2 regions of the Nocardioides dubius genome follow, and region 2 is predicted to be linked to the other one. Evidence: riboswitches for the same ligand, from Rfam matches in the RefSeq annotation. Region 2 holds a riboswitch; the other holds the start of a gene.
What was found. A riboswitch is a leader RNA that binds a small molecule or an ion and turns the genes downstream of it on or off. The one in region 2 is predicted to bind thiamine pyrophosphate.

Region 1: it holds a riboswitch for thiamine pyrophosphate, as region 2 does, so the genes downstream of both, ABD151_RS08455 (thiamine ABC transporter substrate-binding protein) here and ABD151_RS20135 (thiamine phosphate synthase) in region 2, are expected to answer to the same signal.

What each region holds. Positions count from the first base shown of each region.
Region 1 covers NZ_BAAALG010000006.1:223,995-227,388, reverse strand. The annotation lists gene ABD151_RS08470 (YwaF family protein) at 1-227, shown strand, start outside; gene ABD151_RS08465 (CG0192-related protein) at 229-768, opposite strand; gene ABD151_RS08460 (DUF3151 domain-containing protein) at 827-1,240, shown strand; TPP riboswitch at 1,332-1,443, shown strand; gene ABD151_RS08455 (thiamine ABC transporter substrate-binding protein) at 1,442-2,530, shown strand; gene ABD151_RS08450 (ABC transporter permease) at 2,543-3,394, shown strand, end outside.
Region 2 covers NZ_BAAALG010000017.1:55,495-58,888, reverse strand. The annotation lists gene ABD151_RS20140 (FAD-dependent oxidoreductase) at 1-774, opposite strand, end outside; gene ABD151_RS20135 (thiamine phosphate synthase) at 771-1,382, opposite strand; TPP riboswitch at 1,378-1,487, opposite strand; gene ABD151_RS20130 (DUF1707 SHOCT-like domain-containing protein) at 1,495-2,139, opposite strand; gene ABD151_RS20125 (FAD-dependent oxidoreductase) at 2,296-3,351, opposite strand.

The DNA of each region.
Region 1 (3,394 bases), on a different contig from region 2:
GGATCGCGATCGGGCTGACCTCGCTCTGGGCCGCGGGCGTGATGACGTTCAACGCGATCATCGGCACCAACTACGGCTACCTCAACGGCAAGCCCAACAACGCGTCCGCGCTCGACTACCTCGGGCCCTGGCCCTCCTACGTGGTGATCGAGGTGGCCATCGTGATCGCGGTCTGGACGCTGATGACCTGGGCCTGCGTGCGCCGCACCCGCACCGCTGCGGGCTGACTCAGCCGGCCGCCGCCACGACCGCCTCGCCGCCGTCCCAGGTGGCGACGAGCCTCGCCGCTCCGTCGACGGGTGAGCGGAGATCGCCGCTGAGGACGACGGAGCCGCGGCTCGGCTCCCCGGCGAGGTGGACCTTCACGGCCGGGTCGATCTGCTCGACGCTGCCGTCGAGGTGGTGCAGCTCGACGGCCGCCTGCTGCTGCTCGTCGGCCAGGGCGCGGGCGAAGCAGGCCTGCGCCACCGGGTCGTGGGTGGCGTCGTAGATCCAGCGCCGGCCCAGGGCGGAGTGCTCCATGGTGGTGATCAGGTGACTCTCGGCGCCGTCCAGAGGCGCACCCCGATAGGTCAGCGGCACCTGGGCGATCAGGTCGCCACGCCGCGCGATCAGCGCCTCCACGCCGACCTCGCCATCGGGATCGTCGAAGCGGTAGCCGCCGATCAGCTCGACCGCGCCGGTACCGCCCCACGGTTGATCGTCGAGCCAGGCAGTGGCGACTTCCAGCTTGCTGGGAGAGATCTCTGCACGATGAAGGACTGCCATGTCGCCAGCCTAGGACGGTGCCCTGAACGGGTTGCCATGCTCTGGGCACAATGGGGGCATGAGCTTCACTGACCTGATGGCGGGCCCCCCGCCCACGAACCTTCCCGTCGACCCGGCGGTCGCCGAGCTGGACGGCGGCGCCGCCCCGGCCGCGGTCGTGCGCAACCACCCGGCCTCGCCGGCTGCCTGGGCCGCGCTGGCCGAGCAGGCCGTCGAGCAGAGCGCCGACGACGTCACCGTCTACGCCTACGCCCGCGTCGGCTACCACCGCAGCCTCGACATGCTGCGCCGCAACGGCTGGAAGGGCCACGGCCCGGTGCCGTGGGAGCACGAGCCCAACCGCGGCTTCCTGACCTGCCTGGCGCTGCTGGCCAAGGCCGCCCGCGCGATCGGCGAGACCGACGAGTGGGAGCGCTGCTCCAGCTTCCTGCGCGAGACCAGCGCCACCGCAGCCGACGAGCTGCTCGCCTGACCCAGCCGCAGGACAGCGGTCGATCACTGTCGCCTGGTGACAGTGATCGACCGCTGTGTGGTGTCGTGACGTCGATGGCCTAGGCTCGGCAGCACATAGACAGGGGAGCCCTCCACATCGGAGAGCTGAGAGTGCGGAACGGCCGCAGACCCTCATGACCTGATCCGGTTAGCACCGGCGAAGGGAGTCGGGAGACACCAGATGAACACGCATTTCCGCCTGCGCACGATCGCGCTCGCAGCCTCGGCCACGCTGGTCCTCGCCAGCTGCTCGCTGCTCGGCTCGGACGACGACTCCGACGGTGACGACGTCCAGCGTGGGGAGTCGCTGAAGGGCACCACGGTGGTGCTGGCCACCCACGAGTCGTTCGCGCTGCCCGAGGGGCTGATCAAGGGCTTCGAGGCCGAGACCGGGATCACCCTCAAGGTGCGTCCCTCCGGCGACGCCGGTGAGCTGACCACCTCGCTGGTGCTCAGCAAGAGCAAGCCGTTCGCCGACGTCGCCTTCGGCGTGGACAACACCTTCGCCACCCGCGCGGTGGGCGAGGGCGTCTTCGCCGAATACCAGCCCACCTTGCCGAACGGTGCCGAGGAGCTCGAGCTCGACGGTGACGCCGCCGACGTGCTGACCCCGATCGACCACGCCTCGGTCTGCGTCAACGTCGACGACGCCTGGTTCGCCGAGAACGACCGGCTCGCCCCGCAGAACCTCGACGACCTGGCCGACCCGGCGTTCAAGGACCTGCTGGTGCTGCCTGGTGCCACCACCTCCAGCCCCGGCCTGGCCTTCCTGCTGGCCACCATCGCCGAGTACGGCGAGGACGGCTGGCAGGGCTACTGGAGCCGACTGATGGAGAACGGCGCGAAGCTGGCCGACGGCTGGACCGAGGCCTATAGCGCCGGGTTCACCGGCGCCGGCAAGGGCGACCGTCCGATCGTGGTCTCCTACGACACGTCCCCGGCGTTCACCATCGACGAGAAGTCCGGCGACTCGACCACCAGTGCGCTGCTCAACACCTGCTTCCGGCAGGTCGAGTACGCCGGGGTGCTGGCCAACGCGAAGAACCCGGCCGCTGCGGAGAAGGTGGTCGACTTCCTGCTCAGCCCCGAGGTCCAGGCGGTGATTCCGGAGAACATGTACGTGTTCCCGGCCGACGGCGACGTCGAGCTTCCCGCCGAGTGGGCGAAGTTCGCCAAGCCGGCCACCGACCCGCTGGCGGTCTCCGCCGACGACATCGACGAGCACCGCCAGGCGTGGCTCACCGAGTGGACGGACCTGGTCACCCGCTAACCGGGAGCAACGATGCCTCGACTGCGCAGAATCGCCGGCCTGGTCGCTCTCGCGGCCGGGCCGGTGCTGGTGCTCGGGGTCTTCTTCGTGCTGCCGGTGAGCGGCATGCTCGGCCTCGGGCTGTGGCCCGACGGTCGGCTCGACCTGGAACCGGCGTGGGAGGCGATCACCCGCGAGCGCACCGCGCGGGTCGCCTGGTTCACACTCGGGGCCGCGGCCAGCGCGACCGTGATCACCCTGCTGCTCGGCATCCCGGCCGCGTACGCGCTCTACCGCCTGGCGATCCCGGGACGACGGATGCTGCGGGCGATCCTGCTGGTGCCGTTCGTGCTGCCCACCGTGGTGGTCGGCGTCGCCTTCGACTCGCTGCTCGCCGCCGACGGCCCGCTCGGCTTCCTCGGCTGGTCCGACGGCCCGCCCGCGATCATCACCGCGATGGTCTTCTTCAACCTGGCCGTCGTGGTGCGCACCGTCGGATCCGCCTGGGAGTCGCTCGACCCCCGTCCCGGCGAGGCGGCAGCCGCCCTCGGCGCGCGGGGATGGCAGGCCTTCTGGGTGGCCACCTTCCCGGCGCTGCGCGGCTCGATCGTCTCGGCCGCCAGCGTGGTCTTCCTCTTCTGTGCCACCGCCTTCGGGGTGGTGCTGGTGCTCGGCGGGATGCGCTACGCCACCCTGGAGACCGAGATCTACCTGCTCACGGTCAACCTCTTCGACCTTCAGGCCGCGGCCGCGCTCTGCCTGCTCCAGTTCGTGATGGTGCTCGGCCTGCTCGCGGTCGCGCACCGGGCCCGTCGCGGCGCCGTCGCCGTGCAACGGGTGACCGCCCGGCCCCGACCGGTGCGTGTCAGCGACCTGCCGGCCCTG
Region 2 (3,394 bases):
GGGGGCGAGCTCGCGGGCCGCGTGCAGCAGGCGCAGCACTCCCCCGGCGCTGACCTCGGCCGGGGTGTCATGCTCCTCGCTGGTCGCGCCGACCACGATCTCGCCGTCCGCGCGCGGCACCACATAGACCGGCTCGCCGCGCACCCAGCCACGCAGCGTGTGCCGCGGTCCGCCGTCGAGGCGCAGGCGCAGGATCTCCCCGCGCACCCGGCGCACCAGCTGCCGCCAGGGTGGGGGCAGCTCGGCACCGGTGGCGATCACGGTGACCTCGGCCGCCTCCCTGCTCGGCCGTGCCTGCACGGCGATCCGCCTCCGCAGTGCCGCGACGACGGCGCGTGGGTCCACCGACGGCTCCGCGAGCAGGGCCAGCGCGCCGATCACCCGCGCCCCCACCTCGGGCTCGACGCGCCGGAGCTCGGCACGGGTGAGCATCTGCGGCTGCTCGCCCAGGGCGCGCAGCAGCTCGGCATGCCGCTCGACCTGCTGCAGATCGCCGCCGTCACAGCCGACCAGCAGCGTGCCGTGCCGCTCCAGGCTGACCCCGAGCCGGTCCGCCAGCTCGGGCCACAGCCCCAGGCTGGTGCGGTGGTGCGCGAGCAGCGCCGGTTCGTCGTGCCAGACCTCGCTGGCCGGCGTCAGCATCCCCGCCGCAGCGAACGATGCGCCCTGCCCCGGTGCGGGATCCACCACCTCGACGTCGTGGCCGGCGGCGAGCAGCGCCTGAGTGACGCTCAGCCCGATGATCCCAGCGCCGAGCACTCTCACCCGGCTCACCGGACGGCGTCCACCAGCTCCTTCGCGGCCAGGACAGGGTCGGGTTGTCGCCAGATCGAGCCGATCACCGCCACGCCGTGGGCGCCGGCCCGGCGGGCGCTGCGGGCACCGGGTGCGTCGATGCCGCCGATCGCGATCAGGGGCAGGACCCCGCGTGCCGCGGTGATCGCGGCGACGCCCAACGGCGCCGGCAGGCCGGCCTTGGAGTCGCTGTGCGCGACCGGGCCGAAGCCGGCGTAGTCGGCGCCGTCCACCTTGGCCTGGGCGACGTCGTCCAGGCTGCGGCAGGTCGCCCCGATCAGCAGCCCCGGCGCGGCTGCGCGGGCCTGCGCGACGGGCAGGTCGCGCTGGCCGAGGTGGACGCCGTGGGCGCCGGTGCGCAGCGCCACCTCGAGGTGGTCGTTGATCACCACCGTCGCGCGGTCCCCGACCAGGCTGAGCACCTGCAGCGCGAGGTACTCCAGCGACCAGGCGTCGATCTCCTTGTCCCGCAGCTGGAAGCCGGAGACGCCGGCGTCGACGAGCTCCGGCAGCAGGGACAGGTCGTCCCGGCCCGAGACCAGACAGAAGATCCGGGGTAGGGGTGGCGCGATGCGGAGGGTGCCCATGTCGTTCCTTGCTTCCTTCGCCGGAATTACCCGGAGCAGGTTCAACGGTCGGAGCAGCCTCAGCTCCATCTCAGCCCACTGCTGCGGGCTCCCGTGCTGGATGCGCCGTACCCTACCCGACCTTGCGCTTGCGGCGGCTCTCCCCCGGCATCGGCTTGCGCACGACGTTGACGCCGCCCATCAGCGCGAACCCCTTGACCCGCACCACCGGCGAGGCGGCGTCCAGGGTGGCCTCGATCCGGTCCCGGCTCTGGCTGAAGTCGCCCATGATGCCCACGCCGTCGACGACGACCCTGGTGCTCGCGTTGACGATGATGTCGATGCCGCCCATGATCGTGCAGGCCGTGATCTCCACGACCGGCGCAGCGAAGACCGCCTGGCGCAGGTCGAGGTCGACTCCGCCCATCAGCGCGAAGGCGCTGTGGCTGGCGCCGATCTCCCAGACGCCCTTGCGGGTCTGGCCGCCCATGATCGTGAACGACGTGTCATAGCGCGACGCGGCCCCCACCTCGGCGGAGGGCCGGGGCTGCACCTGGCTCGCCGAGACGACGGCCGGCAACTGGGGAGACTGTCCGGGCAGGTCGGCGAGCAGGGGCGTCAGGTCGCCGTAGACCTTGGCGGCGTACGCCGCCTCCAACCGCTCGTCGAGCTCGTCGAAGTCGAGCCGCCCCTCACCGGCCGCCTGGCGCAGCACCTCCGCGACCTGATGGCGGTCGGCGTCCGAGATCCGCAGGCGACTGGGGTCAGGTGCGTCCATGCCTCAGCAGCCTAGTTGACGCCCGGCCCGCCGAGTCGCGCGCTTCCGGCGTCCGCAGGCGCAAGCTCAGCGGGAACAAGCGCAAGCTCGCGCGCTACAAGCGCAAGCTCGGGGGGAACAAGCGCAAGCTCGCGCGCCACAAGCGCAAGCTCGGCGTCAGGCCTGGCGCAGCTGGCGGACGACTGCGATCGCGGCCGCCCGCCCGGCGCGGTTTGCGCCGATGGTGCTGGCCGAAGGACCGAAGCCGACCAGCTGGACCCGTGGGTCGACGGCCGACTGGGTGGGCGTCTGGCCGGCACCGGGAATGGCCTCGAGCCGGATGCCGCCCTCGGGCGAGCGCAGGTGCAACGGCGCGAGATGGGTGACGGCGGCACGGAAGCCGGTCGCCCACAAGATCACGTCGGCCGGCTCGAAGGTGCCGTCGGCCATCCGCACCCCGTCGCGCTCGATCGAGGTGAACATCGGCCGCCGCCGGTAGGCCCCGAGCTCGGCGGCCCGCTGCTCCTGGGGACGCAGGTGCAGCCCGGTCACGCTGACCACGCTCTGCGGCGGCAGGCCGGCCAGCACCCGCTCCTGCACCTTGGCCACCGCGCGGTGGCCCGCCTCGCCGTCGAAGTGGTCGATCCAGACCGGCTCGCGCCGGGTCACCCACAGCGTCTCGGTGAGCGGCGCGATCTCGCCGAGGAACTGCACGGCGCTGGCGCCGCCGCCGACCACCACCACCCGCTTGCCGGCGAAGTGCGCGGCGCCCGGGTAGTCCACGGTGTGCAGCTGCTCGCCGGCGAAGGTCTCCTGACCGGGATAGCGCGGCACGAAGGGCCGGTCCCAGGTGCCGGTGGCATTGACCAGGGTCCGGGTCAGCCAGCTCTGCCCTCCGGCCTCGACACGGAGCAGCTCGCCGTCACTCTCCACCCGGTCGACGCGGACCGGGCGCTGCACCACCAGGCCCTGGGTCCGCTCGTAGTCGGCGAAGTAGGTCGGCACCGCCTCGTTGGCGCGCGAGCGTCCCCGCGGCGGTGCGACCGCGCCGGGAAGGTCGGCCACGCCGTGCACGTCGTCCATGGTGAGCGAGTCCCACCGGTGCTGCCAGGCGCCGCCGGGGGCAGGGTTCGCGTCCAGGACCAGCGTGTCCACATTCCGCTGCACCAGATGGTGCGCCGCCGACAGCCCCGCCTGCCCGGCTCCGATCACCACCGCGTCCCAGATCCTCACCTCAGGACAACCCTTCTGCGCAGCCGGTTATGCCCGCCCCGCT